One region of the Acidihalobacter yilgarnensis genome, then DNA from elsewhere that is predicted to be linked to it. Evidence: predicted binding sites of a transcription regulator. Region 1 holds the regulator's gene; each other region holds the start of a gene.
What was found. Region 1 encodes sigma-54, which starts transcription at its own class of promoters, with help from an activator protein. Its sites were predicted from a motif close to TGGCANGNTNCNTGCTT; they were not measured.
Positions count from the first base shown of each region.

Region 2: a site for sigma-54 is predicted at 2,935-2,951, ahead of BI364_RS15605 (urease accessory protein UreD). Genes of this name have one in related genera too.
Region 3: a site for sigma-54 is predicted at 1,555-1,571, ahead of BI364_RS11305 (flagellar basal body-associated FliL family protein). Genes of this name have one in related genera too.

Region 1 is NZ_CP017415.1:3,046,521-3,051,574, reverse strand. Features, by position in the region: gene rapZ (RNase adapter RapZ) at 1-361, opposite strand, end outside; gene hprK (HPr(Ser) kinase/phosphatase) at 358-1,302, opposite strand; gene BI364_RS14750 (PTS sugar transporter subunit IIA) at 1,311-1,775, opposite strand; gene hpf (ribosome hibernation-promoting factor, HPF/YfiA family) at 1,799-2,119, opposite strand; gene BI364_RS14740 (RNA polymerase factor sigma-54) at 2,356-3,816, opposite strand; gene lptB (LPS export ABC transporter ATP-binding protein) at 3,890-4,615, opposite strand; gene lptA (lipopolysaccharide transport periplasmic protein LptA) at 4,612-5,054, opposite strand, start outside.
Region 2 is NZ_CP017415.1:3,235,116-3,240,169, forward strand. Features, by position in the region: partial or broken gene ureC (urease subunit alpha) at 1-865, opposite strand, end outside; gene BI364_RS15590 (urease subunit beta) at 862-1,173, opposite strand; gene cynS (cyanase) at 1,181-1,630, opposite strand; gene ureA (urease subunit gamma) at 1,656-1,958, opposite strand; gene BI364_RS15605 (urease accessory protein UreD) at 1,999-2,859, opposite strand; gene BI364_RS15610 (YcgL domain-containing protein) at 3,044-3,289, opposite strand; gene BI364_RS15615 (hypothetical protein) at 3,286-4,038, opposite strand; gene speA (biosynthetic arginine decarboxylase) at 4,061-5,054, opposite strand, start outside.
Region 3 is NZ_CP017415.1:2,356,691-2,361,744, forward strand. Features, by position in the region: gene fliM (flagellar motor switch protein FliM) at 1-968, opposite strand, end outside; gene BI364_RS11305 (flagellar basal body-associated FliL family protein) at 978-1,478, opposite strand; gene BI364_RS11310 (methyl-accepting chemotaxis protein) at 1,716-3,380, opposite strand; gene BI364_RS11315 (methyl-accepting chemotaxis protein) at 3,532-5,054, opposite strand, start outside.

The DNA of each region.
Region 1 (5,054 bases):
TCGCCTCGATCAGGGGGAGCCCTTTACGTGATAAGGGATGCTTGCGGCGGGTTTCGCTGAAGCGCTTGATCAGCGTGTCAATCTCGGCCTGCAGGTAGATGATTTCAAGTTGAACGCCCCGCGAACGGATGTCTTGAAGCACTTCCTTGAAGCCGCGCAGTTCTTCGATGCCGCTACGCGCATCGATGCCGACGGCCGCCTCGTCGTAGAGTTTCACTTTGGGGCTGAGCAGGTTGTCGACGAAGGCCGGGAGCAGGCCGAGGTGCAAATTGTCTATGCAATACAGACCCTCGTCCTCGAGGGCATGCAAGGCAACGGTCTTGCCGGAGCCCGAAAGGCCGCTGATGATGATCAGTCTCACGATTCGCTCTCGAGGCGTTGTTGCTGTCGCTGAATCAGGTCGTCCGCTGCATCATAACCGGATTGCAGCAACAGGTGTTTGCGTACAGAGGCTTCGACCAGGACCGCCAGGTTACGGCTGGGCGCGACGGGGATTTCGATGACGGGTATCTCAACCCCGAGCAGGCGTCGGATGCGCGTGATCCCGTACAGTCGATGCTCGTCCTCGTGACGGGTGCTGTGGCTGTGGCGCAGGTCTATGATTAGCCTGAGATATTTGTTCAGTTTGATTGCATTGTCACCGTACATGGCGCGCACATTGAGTATGCCGAGCCCGCGTACCTCCAGCATATCCTGCAGGACGTGTGGGCAGCGTCCCTGCAGGATATCCGGCGTGATGCGGGCGAACTCGGGTGCGTCGTCCGCGACCAGGCGATGACCTCGGGTGATCAATTCCAGTGCCAATTCGCTTTTGCCCACATTGCTGTCACCGGTGAGCAGCAGGCCAGTGCCGAGCACTTCCATGAACACGCCATGTGTGGTGGTAGTCTCGGCGAGTGCCTCGCTGAGGAAATAGCGTAATGTGCTGATGAGTTCGTGCGTGGCCAGGGGGGAAACGAGCAGCGCGATACCCGCATGCTCGGCAAGTTCGATCATCCGGGTGTCCGGAGATTCTCCGCCACCGACGACGATCACGACGCTCTCGCCGTTGAGCAGTTGTGACAGGGCGTGCTCGCGGGTGGTGGTGTCGAGTTGCTGCAGATAGGCGAATTCGCGGCTACCCAGTACCTGTACGCAGTGCGGGTGTATCAGGTTGAGATGGCCTACCAGGGTGGCGCCGCCCCAGTGAGTATCGGCCGCAGACAGACGCTGCCCTCCGCTCGAACGTCCCGCCACCCAGGAAAGTTCGAGGCGTTTGCCGAGGGCTTGATAGAGGGTTTCAGCGGAGAGCGTGGCGTCCATGACGTCGCCTAGGCGGCGTGCCTGGCATCCCAGTCATTGAGCAGTCCCAGGGCGGACTCGCTGTCGTGGGCACCCCGTAGTTGTTGCACGGTGATCGGGTCGCTGAACAACTGAGCCAGTCTTGAGAGCGTGTCCAGGTGTTCGCTGGTGCACTCCTCGGGGACCACCAGGGCGAACAGAAGATCAACCGGCGCCTGGTCGGGGGCATCGAAATCGATGCCCCCGTTCAATTTGATGAAGGCGGCCTGGGTTTCCTTGAGGCCAGCCATGCGGCCGTGCGGTATCGCTACGCCATGTCCCAAGCCGGTACTGCCCAGGCGCTCGCGTGCGAGCAGGGTATCGAAGACCTCATTGGAGGAAACCTGTCCACCCTTGGCCAGGAGTTCGCTTAGTGCCTCCAGTGCCCGCTTTTTACTGTGGATGTCCGCATCGTTGAGGATGCGTTCGGTCGTGAGTAATTCGCCTATCTGCATGGTTCAGGTGTCGCCTGTGTGTTTCAGATGGCCGTGCGTTTGGTCGCTTCGGCCTTGTGATGGTCTTTGGTCTTTTCCTTGTGCTTGATCACCTGCCGGTCGAGCTTGTCGACGAGCGAGTCGATAGCGGCATACATGTCTTCGTCGACGGCATCTGCGAAGAGTTGGTTGCCGCTGAGGTTCAGACTGGCTTCGGCCTTCTGACGCAATTTCTCTACGGAAAGAATTACGTGGACATCGATCATATTGTCGAAGTGTCGTTCGAGACGCTGGAATTTGTCGCTTACGTAGTCGCGTAGTGCATCGGTCAACTCTACGTGGTGCCCAGACAGGTTGATTTGCATACGATACTCCTCGTTGAGGGCTGTGTCTTAACTGCCCATTTGGGGGCGGTGCCATCATGGCCGACGTTGCTCGCCGTCCGCGGTTCCCTGTGCGGGGCGTGGACGGCGGGTAACATCTCCCACCGCCGGGTTTCGACGCTGGCGCCCGACTGTGCTCCCTGGTCACGGCCGGAATGCGGGTGTCGGTCCGTATTGCGCCAAGTCGAAGAATTTTGTGAGATCTCCATGATTTGAGTCTAGTTGAGTCGTTTGCGATCGCTGGAGGACGGAATGTTCATGCCCTCTCGGTATTTGGCGACCGTGCGGCGCGCAACCTGTATCCCCTTCTCGCTGAGCAGATCTGCGATCTTGCTGTCCGACAAAGGTTTGTCGCCGGGTTCGGATTCGACCAGTTTGCGGATCATGGCGCGAATCGCGACTGCGGAGCATTCACCGCCATCGGCGGTACCGACGTGGCTGGAGAAGAAGTACTTGAATTCGAAGATGCCGCGGGGCGTGTACATGTATTTCTGGGTAGTGACGCGAGAGATGGTCGATTCGTGCATTTCGACCTGTTCCGCAATGTCGCGCAGGACCAGGGGCTTCATCGCCTCCTCGCCATATTCGAGAAACCCCCTCTGCTGCTCGACGATGGCAGTGGCGACACGTAGCAAGGTTTCGTTACGGCTTTGCAGGCTTTTGATGAACCAGCGCGCTTCCTGCAGCTGATTTTTCATGTAGGTGTTGTCAACGCTGCTGTCTGCGCGCCGTACCATTGATGCGTAGGTGGAATTCAAGCGTAGGCGCGGCGCAACTTCAGAGTTGAGCTCCACGCGCCAGCGCTGACCCTGTTTGCGGACCGTCACGTCGGGGACGATATATTCGGGTCGGCTATTGCTGATCTGTGCACCAGGCCGCGGATTGAGCGACTGGATCAGTGCGATGGTTTCCTGCAGGCCAGCCTCGTCCAGTTCCAGGTGGCGCATCAGTGCCTTGAGATCGTGATTCCCGAGCAGGTCGATATGGGATTGCACCAAGCGCCGCGCCTGTATCAACCACGGTATATCTTGTGGCATCTCAGAAAGTTGTATGTCGAGGCATTCCGCCAGATTGCGGGCGCCGCAACCTGGAGGATCTAGCCGTTGCACGAGATGGAGGACGGCCTCGATGTCCTCGATTTCGAGATCGGCCTGCAATTGCGCGGCGAGTGATCCACGGATGTTCTCGATATCCTCCTGAAGATAACCGTCACCGCCGATCGAGTCGATCAGGGTCATGGCGATCAGGCGATCCTGCTCGTTCATGGGTGCCAAGTGCACTTGCCAGAGCAGATGATCGATCAGCGACTCGCCATCGCCGCTTTGTGATTCGTAGGGGTCGCGGTCATCGGCTTCGGACGAGCCGGAGCCCGCTGCGGTTGGCGGCTCGTAAATATCGTCCCAGGCACTGTCGACCGGCAATTCGTCTGGGATGGTGTCTTGGGATGGGTTGTCTTCGGCGGCGCCTTCGCGAGATTCGCCGTTGATTTGCTCGCCATCCGCGCCCTCAACTCGCCCGGAATCCTCGTCGACCTCGAGCATCGGGTTGGTTTCCAGGACTTCCTGAATATGTGTCTGTAGCTCGAGTGTCGAGTACTGCAATAGGCGTATGGCCTGCTGCAGTTGAGGCGTCATCGCCAGGGATTGCCCCAGCCGGAGTTGAAGTGAAGGCTTGATCATCGCGTTTGATGTTTATCTTGAATTCGCGTTTAACGCAATGGTCATCGTCGGACTCTTGGGTATCTCGGGTTGCTTACAGGCGGAAGTCCTGACCCAGATAGACCTCGCGGGCCTTCTGGTTGTCCAGGATATCTTCCGGGGTGCCTTCGGCAAGCACATGCCCGTCGCTCAATATATAGGCGCGCTGACAGATGCCGAGGGTCTCACGTACGTTATGGTCGGTAATCAAGACGCCAATATCCCGGTCGCTCAAATGTCGCACGATGCGCTGAATATCGAGCACCGAGATGGGATCGACACCGGCAAAGGGTTCGTCTAGCAGGATGAATGCGGGCTCGGCTGCCAAGGCACGGGCAATCTCCACACGCCGTCGTTCACCACCGGAGAGGCTGAATCCGCGACTGCTGCGAATATGCCCGATCTGCAGTTCATCCAGCAGACTTTCCAGGGTTTCATTCTGTGCCTTGGGGTCGAAATTGTCACGCAGTTCGAGTACCGCGCGGATATTGTCTTCGACGCTGAGGCGGCGGAATACCGAGGCTTCCTGAGGCAGATAGCCGACGCCCATGCGCGCGCGCGCATGCATGGGGAATCGGGTGATGTCCTGATCATTGAGGCGAATATGGCCAGAATCTGGCTGGATCAGGCCCACGATGATGTAAAAGCAGGTGGTTTTACCCGCGCCGTTGGGGCCGAGCAAGCCGACGATCTCACCGCTGCCCACGTCAAGCGACACCCCGCCAAGGACGTCGCGGCCGCGATAGCGTTTGGTGAGATCCGTGACGCTGAGTACGCTCATGGCGTGGATTTCTCCGCGCCGCCTTGGCCGCCGGGGACCAAAGTTGCCTTAACGCGATTGCCGGGCGCGCCAGCGGTGACGACACCGCTCTTCGTATCGTAGACGATGCGCGCGCTGCTGAAGGTGTTGCGTTCCTGGATCAGTTTGGCCTGTCCGTCGAGGTGGATTTCCTGGTTGCCGGGCAGATACAGCATGTGCGTGGCGTGTCCCTTCACCGGTTTGCCCTTGGGCGTGACATCGCTGAAGCTGGCGGGAGCCCCATCCATCGTCAGCCGTTCGACCGGGCCCTTGGGTGGTGCAATTACGGTCAGGCGTTCACCATCAATCGTCAGCGCGTTCTGCGTCACGTGGACGTGCCCGGTGTAGATGCCTATGCCGGTTTTCTGATCGAAATGGAATCGGTCTGCGCTGATGTGAACAGGGGCGTTACGCGAAACGG
Region 2 (5,054 bases), 190 kb from region 1:
CAGGCCTTGATGATGTCCGGCGCATGCCCGCCGCCGGCACCCTCGGTGTGATAGGTATGGATGGTACGGCCCTTGAAGGCGGCCAGGGTATCCTCGACGAAACCGGATTCGTTCAGCGTGTCGGTGTGGATGGCGACCTGCACATCTTCGCGCTCGGCAACGGCCAGGCAGTTGTCGATGGCCGCGGGGGTGGTGCCCCAGTCCTCGTGTAGCTTGAGGCCCATAACGCCGGCCGCCACCTGCTCGGTCAGCGGTGCGGACAGGCTGGCGTTGCCCTTGCCGAGAAATCCGATATTCATCGGAAAACTCTCGGCGGCCTCCAACATGCGGTGGATGTACCAAGGCCCTGGCGTGCACGTCGTCGCGTTGGTACCAGCAGCCGGCCCGGTGCCACCACCCAGCAGGGTGGTGACGCCGGACATCAGCGCCTCCTCAATCTGCTGCGGGCAGATGAAGTGGATGTGCGCGTCGATCCCCCGGCGGTGACGATCAACCCCTCGCCAGCGATGATTTCGGTCCCCGCGCCGATAATCATGTCCACGCCCGGCTGGATGTCCGGATTGCCGGCCTTGCCGATACTCATGATGCGGCCGGCCTTGAGACCGATGTCAGCCTTGACCACACCCCACCAGTCGAGGATCAGGGCGTTGGTGATGACCGTATCGGCGACCTCAGCGGCGAGACGCTGACTTTGGCCCATACCGTCGCGGATGACCTTGCCGCCACCGAATTTGACTTCCTCGCCGTAGATCGTACGGTCCTCCTCCACCTCGATCACCAGTGCGGTGTCGCCGAGGCGCACACGGTCGCCCACGGTGGGCCCGTACATCTCCGCATAGGCGCGGCGGTCGATCGTGCGGCTCATGCGTCCAGTGCTCCCATGATGCGTCCGTTGAAACCGTAGACCGTGCGCGTACCGGCCAGCGCGACCAGCTCAACTTCGCGCGTCTGCCCGGGCTCGAAGCGCACGGCGGTGCCGGCCGGAATGTTCAGCCGGAAGCCACGCGCGGCCTCCCGATCGAAGTCCAGCGCGGCGTTGGTCTCGTAGAAATGGTAATGCGAGCCGACCTGAATCGGGCGGTCGCCAGTATTGGCCACGCGCACAGTGAGCGTCTCGCGACCGGTGTTGATCTCGATCTCGCCTTCGGCGGGCAGCAGCTCTCCGGGAATCATCGGCGGCTCACCATTTGCGATAAGGCAGGAATTTGCCGTTGTAGGTAATCTTCACGCGGTCGCCCTTGGGATCGGATACCCGCTCGATATCCAGCTCGAAATCGATAGCACTCATGATGCCGTCACCGAATTCCTCATGGATCAGCGCCTTGATGGTGCTGCCGTAGACCTGGGTGATTTCGTGCAGGCGATAGATCAGCGGGTCAGTGGGTACGTCGCTGTCCAGCGAGCCCTTGAGCGGAGACTCGGTCAGCGGTGCAACGTAGGCCGGATCGAGTCCGAGCAAGGCGACCGCGGCGGTGGCCTCGTCTTCGCTCATCGACTGCTGCCCCAACAGCGCGGAGGTGGTCCATACGGGATGACGGCCTACAACCTTGGCGAGCGCGGCCCAGGTCAAGCCCTTGGCGCGTTTGGCCTCAAGCACGGCCTCGGTGACTTCTTCTCGATACATGCGAATGCTCCTGGGCTAACGTGTTGCCCCGTCAGGGGATCGGGTGATGCACGGTGACCAACTTGGTGCCGTCGGGGAACGTGGCCTCCACCTGGACCTCGGGGATCATTTCCGGGATACCCTCCATAACATCGTCGCGACCCAGTATGGTGGTCCCGTAATCCATCAGCTCGGCGACGGTCCGGCCGTCGCGGGCACCCTCCAGGATCGCGGCGCTGATGTAGGCGACCGCCTCCGGGTAGTTGAGCTTGAGACCGCGCGCCTTGCGCCGCTCCGCCAGTAGAGCCGCTGTGAACAGTAACAACTTGTCCTTTTCCTTGGGCAGTAATTCCACTTAAATCTCCTGGGTGATTCCGTTCCGGCCGCCGATCCGTTCAAGTACGCCAAATACGCGGCGGGCAGGCTGGGCGGTCGAAGACTCTCGGACGCAGCCATGCCCACAACGCTTCGAACCAAGCCCGCGCATCCGCAGCCTCGCCACCGAGACAACGCGCCACCAACAAGCCATCCACCACCGTGACGCCGCCACGTCCAATCAGCGGCTCGCCTAACCCAGCTTCGAACAGGGCATCCATCTTGAAGCACTCGGGCACGGTACATAATAATGTGGCGCTCACTGCATATCCCTGCAGGCCCCAGACCGCGGCGAGCAGAGGATCGCCGGTATCCAGCGCCAAGCGCTCGATCAGTAGCGGCCGGCCGTCGCGGCTCACCTCCAGCCGCTGACGCCAATACCCCCGTCCAAAGCCGGTGCCCGCCGCGGGACGACCGAGGCAGACGATCTCCCACCCCAGATACCGCGCGCCCCCCGTCAGTTCGACGTAGGTGGACAACTCGGCCCTAGCGTCTTCGAAAACGATCGTCTCCTGCGGCAACCATTCAAGCACGCCACCGGCTGCCACCCGTAAATGCTGCGTCAAACGTGCGTGCGCCCGCGGGCTCGAATAAAATTTGCCGGCGGATGGCGTCGTCAACAACGCATGCGCACCAGGGTCAATCTGTACCTCGACCCGCAGGCGGTCGCCACCGACCACCCCCGCAGGCGGATGCAGCAGATAGGCATGGCAGACGTCGCCCTCGGGATGGAAAGGGCGTTGAATCAGCAACGGACCGACGTGTTGCCGGTGCCGCACATAACTGCGACCGTCGCGCTGGCCGAAGGCGAGCGTCAGGCTCGCCTTCCAGCCTTCGCCCGCGATGCCATCCTCGGCCAGCATCTCGGCGGCGGCCGTCATACGCCGCGCCTCCGCCGCCGTTTCCGTTGGGTCACACCCTGACTCCCGAACAATGTCTGCTGATGGAAGGGTATCCAGCAAGGTGCATGCCACCCTGTATATGTGCAGGCAACACAGGAAGCCCGACGCCGCTCGCACAAAAATAGTGCGCTAGGGGACTGGCGGCACAAACCCAAGGCACGCGTTAGAATGGTCGGTCGTTGGCGGGCGGCATTTGCAGATGAAAACCCTGTTCGCGCAAATTGCCCAGTACCTGCTCCGCATCCGCCTGAGCCAGTCGACGTACCGGGGTCAATTCGAACTCCAGGGCGAACTCGGCCATACCGAACATCTGCATCAGCGCATCGGGCACCGCTGAGAAATCGTCCTGGCAAGGCAGGTAAAGGTAAGCGTCCGCGCGGCGGCGACTCCGGTACACGTAACAAATCATGGCGACGCAGCTCCAGTGGTCGTGGCGGGAAGATCGACCGTCGTTACGGACCGTGTTGGCGCCCGCACGCTGCCGACAGGCGCATACACCTCCACCCTCGCCAGCCGACTCCAGGTCAGTGCGTAGCCCACGGTCCCCGTGGATTGGGCGGCATCGACCGTGATGCCATCCCCGCCCACCGCCACCAGCACGCCTTCGATCACGCCACCGCCCATGACATGCACTCGTATCTGCCTGCCAGTGTAATGCGCAAGCACATCGAATGCAGCGGCCTGATAACGCAACACAGGTGTTGGCGCAGGCGTCGAAACGGACTTTTCCGTGACGGTGGTTGCGGCCGGTGCGCGTCGCCGTGCGCTCGTCTCCTCTGCGCGCAGCGCTTCCACCTCGGCGGCATTGGGCACCGGGATATCCCGATCGGTGGTAAACGGCAAGGTAATGCGCCCATTCCAGCCGTAGACGGTCAGCACCGGCGCCAGTGAGGATTGCTGAAGGTAGTCGGCTACCGGCGCGGCAGCGCCGCCATAGAGCGACGCGGTCATCAGCAGCAGGCTGGCCGCAATGGTGTAGACACTGTATTGGGTCTGCCGCCAGCGCGTCATCGCATACCACAGCAATACCGGCGGCAGCAGCAAGGCGAACAGTCCCCACAACAATGCCTCGCGAAAGGCGCAACGGATCAGCGCAAGGCTGCCTATGATCAGCAACGCCAGCGATGCCACGAACAACCAGATCACCGACTGCGTCATGCCCCTCCCCGACGGATACCCGTCAGTCTTCCAGATAGGTGTATCCGCTCAACCCGGTCTCAAGTTCGGCCAGTACGCGCGCGGCCTCCTCCGAGGGTAGCCCGGCAGCTTCCACCTTGCGGCGATAGGCAGCCAGCAGTTCCTCGGGGTCGAAATGCACGTAGCTTAGCAATTCCGAGATCGCATCGCCCGCCTCGACAGGCGCCAGTCGGTAACCACCTTCCGGGTCGAGATCGACATTGATCGCATCGGTGTCGCCGAAGAGATTATGCAGATCGCCGAGAATTTCCTGGTAGGCCCCCACCAGGAAAATGCCCAGTAGATAACGCTCGCCGCGCCGCCAGGCATGCAGCGGCAGGCTGGTCTCGAGGTCAGCACCGACCACATAGCGCTCGACGTGGCCATCGGAATCGCAAGTCAGATCCTGCAGCACGCCGCGGCGCGTCGGTCGCTGGTCGAGCCGGTGCAGTGGCATGATCGGAAATATCTGATCGATGGCCCACACGTCCGGAATTGACTGGAATACCGAGAAGTTGCAGAAAACCTTGTCCGCGAGGCGTTCACGCAGATCCTCCAGCATGTCGCGCTCAACCTTGGATTGCCCGTCCAGCCCTGCCGACAACCGCTGACAGATGATCACGTATAGCTCCTCGGCACGGGCGCGTTGAGCCAGATCGAGCACGCCATGCGTGTACATGCCTTGTGCTTCGCTCAGCCAGTAGGCCGCGTCGTGGTAAATTTCGCCCGCCGGCTGCGTGCCGGCAGCTTCCGCCAAGCGCCAAAGGTCTTGCAGAATCACCGGTTCGTCCTCACCCGGCGCCCCGCCAAGCTCCGGTTCGCCGGCCGACTCCACGTCGATCACCTCGGTCACAAGCACCGCGTGATGCGCCGTCATGGCTCGTCCCGCCTCGGTGAAGATATCCGGCGGCGGCATGTCCTCGTCGCGACAGACTTCGTGCAGGGTGCGCACGATGTTGGCGGCATATTCCTGGACGCTGTAATTCATCGAGCAATAA
Region 3 (5,054 bases), 690 kb from region 1:
CGTTTCACGTGTTCGGTCACCTGCACCGCGTTGTAGCCCTGATGTGTACCAAAACGCCCACGCATCACCGTCAATCCCTCGGAACGGATACTCACCGTCTTGGGCATATCGAAAGGAATGATGTCACCCGGTTTCATGCGCAGGACATCGCGCAGAGTGAGTTCCGTTTCAGCTAACAGGCCGACCACCTCGACCGGTGCTTCCGCCACCTCGCTGCGCAGAGCGCGCAGCCAACGGTCGTCAACCTCCGAACGATCACTCTGAATGCCTGCATCCAAGACATCCCGAATCGGCTCGACCATGGAATACGGCATGGTGACATGCAAATCGCCGCCGCCACCTTCTAGCTCCACATGAAAGGTCGAGACCACCACAACCTCCGTGGGACTGACGATATTGGCGAATTGTGGATTGACCTCCGAATTCATGTATTCGAAGAACAGTGGCATAACTGGCGCCCAAGCCTCCTTCATATCCTTGTAGCTGAGATCGAGCACCATCTTGACGACACGCATCTCGGTCGGCGTGAAGTCCCGTCCTTCGATCTTGGCGCGGAAGCGCCCGTCCCCACCGAAGAAGTTGTCAACGACAATGAACACCAACTGCGGATCAACCACGAACAAGGCCGTCCCCCGCAATGGGCGTATGCGTGTCAGATTCAGGCTGGTGGGTACGAACAGTCCCCGCAGATATTCCGAGAACTTGAGGATGCGGATGCTCTTGACGCTGATCTCGGGCGCAAAGCGCAGCATATTGAACAAGCTGATACGAAAATGGCGTGCAAAGCGCTCGTTGATCATTTCCAGGGTCGGCATCCGACCGCGAACGATGCGCTCCTGGCTGGCCAGGTCGTATTCACGTGCCTGACCGCCTGCCCCATCATCCGGCGTTGTATCGACGCCGCCGTCATCGACGCCATGCAATAGGGCGTCAATTTCCTCCTGAGACAGTACGTCGTTCGTCGCCATGGTTTGGGGTCACTGCATCACGAAGTTGGTGAAATAGACCTGCTCGACCAAATGCTGGTCACCCGCAGCCTTGAGTACCTCGTTGATACTCGCGAGCACCTGCTTGCGCAGCGTTTCCTTGCCATCGGGCGTGCTGACAACCGCATATTTCTGGCCACTCAGCAAGCTGATCAGGCGATTACGAATCGCCGGCATATTTTCCTTAACCGCATCGATTACCTTCTGCTCACGCGCCATGACGTCGATCCCGATCTGCAGAAATCTCACCGGTTGATCCGGTCCCAGATTGACCACCAGTGCGGGTTCGATGGACATATAAATCGCCGGTTTCTTCGGTGCAGGCGCCTCCGTATGGGCTTTATCCGCCTTATCGGCCTTGTGCGAAAAGGCACCGGTCAAAAATAAGGTGGCGCCGATCCCCAAACCCAGTACCAGCAAAACAATGACCGAGATGATCACGATAAGCTTGGTCTTGGACCCACCCTTGGCTGGCTGTGCCTCCTCTGCCATCTTCAAATCTCCTGGTTCGATTGGCCTTGAATGTATGGGAAAGTGCCCGGGATCCGCAGCGCTTGCCAACAAGCACAAGCAAACTCCGAGCCACAATAAAAATAACAATAATAATCAAACAGATAAAAATACAATCGTCACATTGACGATGGTGGGCGCCAAAATACCGGCAGACCGCACCCACGCTACCTACTAGGCTATGAGGGTCGTGAGCGCGGACAATCCGAACGACCCGATCTAAACCCTAAACTGTCCCACCAAGGATTGCAGCTGAGCGGCCAGCCTCGCCAGCTCTTCACTGGCTACGGCAGTCTGCTGAGACCCCGTCGCCGTCTGCTGCGTCGCCTGGCTGATGTTGCTGATATTGCGGTCTATTTCATCGCTCACCGAAGATTGCTCCTCGGCCGCACTCGCGATCAACGCGTTCATATCGTTGATTCGAGCCACTGATCGCGTGATCGCCCCCAGCGACTCATCCGCCGCCCGGGCCTGCTCGACGCTTGCGCGCGCACGGTCTCGTCCGGCCTCCATTACCCGTACCGCATTTTTGGTGCCCCCCTGCAGGCGCTCGATCATGGCGCGAATTTCCTCCGTCGAATCCTGCGTGCGCTTGGCCAACGTACGCACCTCATCCGCCACCACGGCGAAACCTCGACCTTGCTCGCCAGCCCGTGCTGCCTCGATCGCCGCGTTCAGTGCCAATAGATTCGTCTGCTCCGATATCCCACTGATCACGGCCAGCACCTGACCTATTTGAGCACTGTCTCCCTCAACGCCTTGGATCACTTGCGCCGCCTGCTCGACCTCTGCGGCCAACGCATCGATGGCACTCACGGCCTTGCCCACGACTTGACGTCCCTGCTGAGCCTCCCCATCAGCGATCCTGGCGGCCTGAGCGGCCTCGTTGGCGTGTTTCGCGACCTCCATCACGGTCGCCGACATTTGGTTCATGGCGGCCGCCACCTGATCAGTCTCCGACTGCTGGCGGCGAACGTGACGACTGGTTTCCTCACTGGTTGCCGACAATTCCTCTGCTGCCGCTGCCAGTTGCGAGGTCGAACCGGACACCTGCTTGATCAGGTGTTGAATGCGATCGACGAAGCGGTTGAAGGCGACCGCCAAGGTACCGACTTCGTCGCCCCGATTCTCATCGAGACGTTGAGTCAAATCCCCTTCTCCCTTGGCAATTTCACCCAAACGCTGCGTCACCATACCCAACGGACGAGTCACCGAACGACCCAGCCATGTCACGAGTAGCAGACCGATCACCAAGGCCACGATGGCGACCAACCCATACTGGAGCATCTGCGCATGGAAGGCTCGCTCCAAATCCACCATGTATAAACCTGAACCGATCACCCAACCCCAGGCCGGCACGGCGGCCACATAAGCCACCTTATCCACCGGTTCGGTCTGGCCCGGCAATGGCCAAACGTACCAGATATATCCGCTGCCCTGGCGCTGAACGAGATTGACGATATCGTCGTAGATCGGCTTGCCGTGAGCGTCCTTGAAATCGCTCAGATCACGGCCATCCAACGCCGGCTTAAACGGGTGCATCACCATGCGCGGCTGCATGTCGTTAATCCAAAAGTAGCCGTACTTGCCGTAGCGCAGGCTGGCCACCGCCTCCATTGCGGCGGCCTTGGCCTGGGCCTCGGTCAATTTGCCCGCCTCCGCGCGTTTAACAAATCCCTGCACCAGGCTGGCTGCGGTCTGTACCTCACGCTGAACTTGCCCTTCGCGCTCCGTCATCAGGCGATGATCGGCATCCCAAAGACTAAATACCGTGGTCGCGATCAGCAACAGCACGAAGGCAATGCCCATGAGATAGAGGCGTCCTTGAATGGTGCCCATCCAAGCCCAAAAACCTGATTTACCGTATTGCTTTTGAGAGGACATTCGCTCCTCGTCGTTTCTTATGTCTACGTTAATCCGGGATAATCCATACGCACAGTGGCCCCCAAATGAACGCGCAACCGTGTCCGGGCGGACACGGTTGCGCTCAAATATCGACCTTATCAGGGTAATCAATGCCGCGGCGTGACGATTCCTACGCCGCGTGGATCTTGAATTGCGAGACGAGGGCCTGCAAACCAGCCGACAGACGTGCCAACTCCTCGCTTGCCGAGGCCGTCTGCTGCGACCCCGTCAGCGTCTGCTCCGTCACCTGACTGATGTTGCTGATGTTGCGGTTAATCTCCTCCGCCACCGACGACTGCTCCTCCGCCGCGCTCGCAATCAGCGCGTTCATGTCGTTGATCCGCGTCACCGCCTCCGTGATCGTACGCAGCGAACCATCCGCTTCCCGCGCCTTCTCCACGCTCTTGCTCGCGCGCTCACGCCCCGTATCCATCGCCGATACCGCTGCCTTCGCTCCGTTCTGCAGCTGTTCGATCATCCCCCGGATTTCCTCCGTCGAGTCCTGCGTCCGCTTGGCCAATGTGCGCACCTCGTCCGCAACCACGGCAAAACCACGACCCTGCTCGCCCGCACGCGCCGCCTCGATCGCCGCATTCAATGCCAGCAGGTTCGTTTGCTCCGAAATCCCGCTGATCACCTCCAACACCCGGCCAATCTGCGCGCTGTCACCCTCCAGCTTCTGAATCGCCTGCGCTACCCGCTCAACCTCACTCGCCAGCGTGTCGATCGCCTTGACCGCTTCACCCACCACCTGCCGGCCCTGCCGCGCCTCGCCATCCGCGTGCTGCGCCGCCTGCGCCGCGTCGCTCGCGTTGCGCGCCACTTCCTGCACCGTCGTCGACATCTCGTGCATCGCCGTCGCCACTTGATCCGTCTCCGACTGCTGGCGCCGTACCTGCTCGCTGCTCTCTTCGCTCGTCGCCGACAATTCTTCCGCCGCCGCCGCCAGCTGCGCCGTCGATCCCGACACCTGCATCACGACCTGCTGAATCCGCTCTACGAAGCGGTTAAACGAACGCCCCAAATGGTCCAGCTCGTCGCGCCCATGATCCGGCATCCGCCGCGTCAGATCGCCCTCGCCTTCGGCAATGTCATCCATCACCCGGATCGCACCACTCAGACGCCTGACCATCGTGAAAATCGCCAAACCCGTCAATCCTCCTCCCACCAATACCGCCAAAATCAGCAGCAAGGTACTCCAGAAAGCGGATTCACCCAGAGAGCGGCTCACCCGTTTGCGGTCCACATCCTGGATCTTGCCGATCTGGCCGCTCAGCTTGTCGAGAGTGACCCGTATCTGGAACCACTGCGGTTGAGCCTGCTGCGTCAGCAGGCTCTGTGCCTGCGCGTTCTGTTCGTTGTCAAGCAAGCGCACCATCTCCAACCGGGCCGCCCGGTTCTCCTTCCACAGTCGGTCCACCTTGTCGATCGTCTCGCTGAGCTGAGGCAGCTCGGCGCCTTGTTCTCTGACCGTTGCCAGAGCTACGTCGAATTTGCGGATGCCGCCCTCGACTACCTTCTGCCAAGGTCCCTGAATAGCGTTGCCCAGGATGATTCGATTACGCAACGCGGTGCCCGAAAGCAAGCCCTGAACCGTCATGGTCTGAATCGCGCGCTCCAGCGGCACGTCGCGCTGCCCTACCTTGGCGAAGG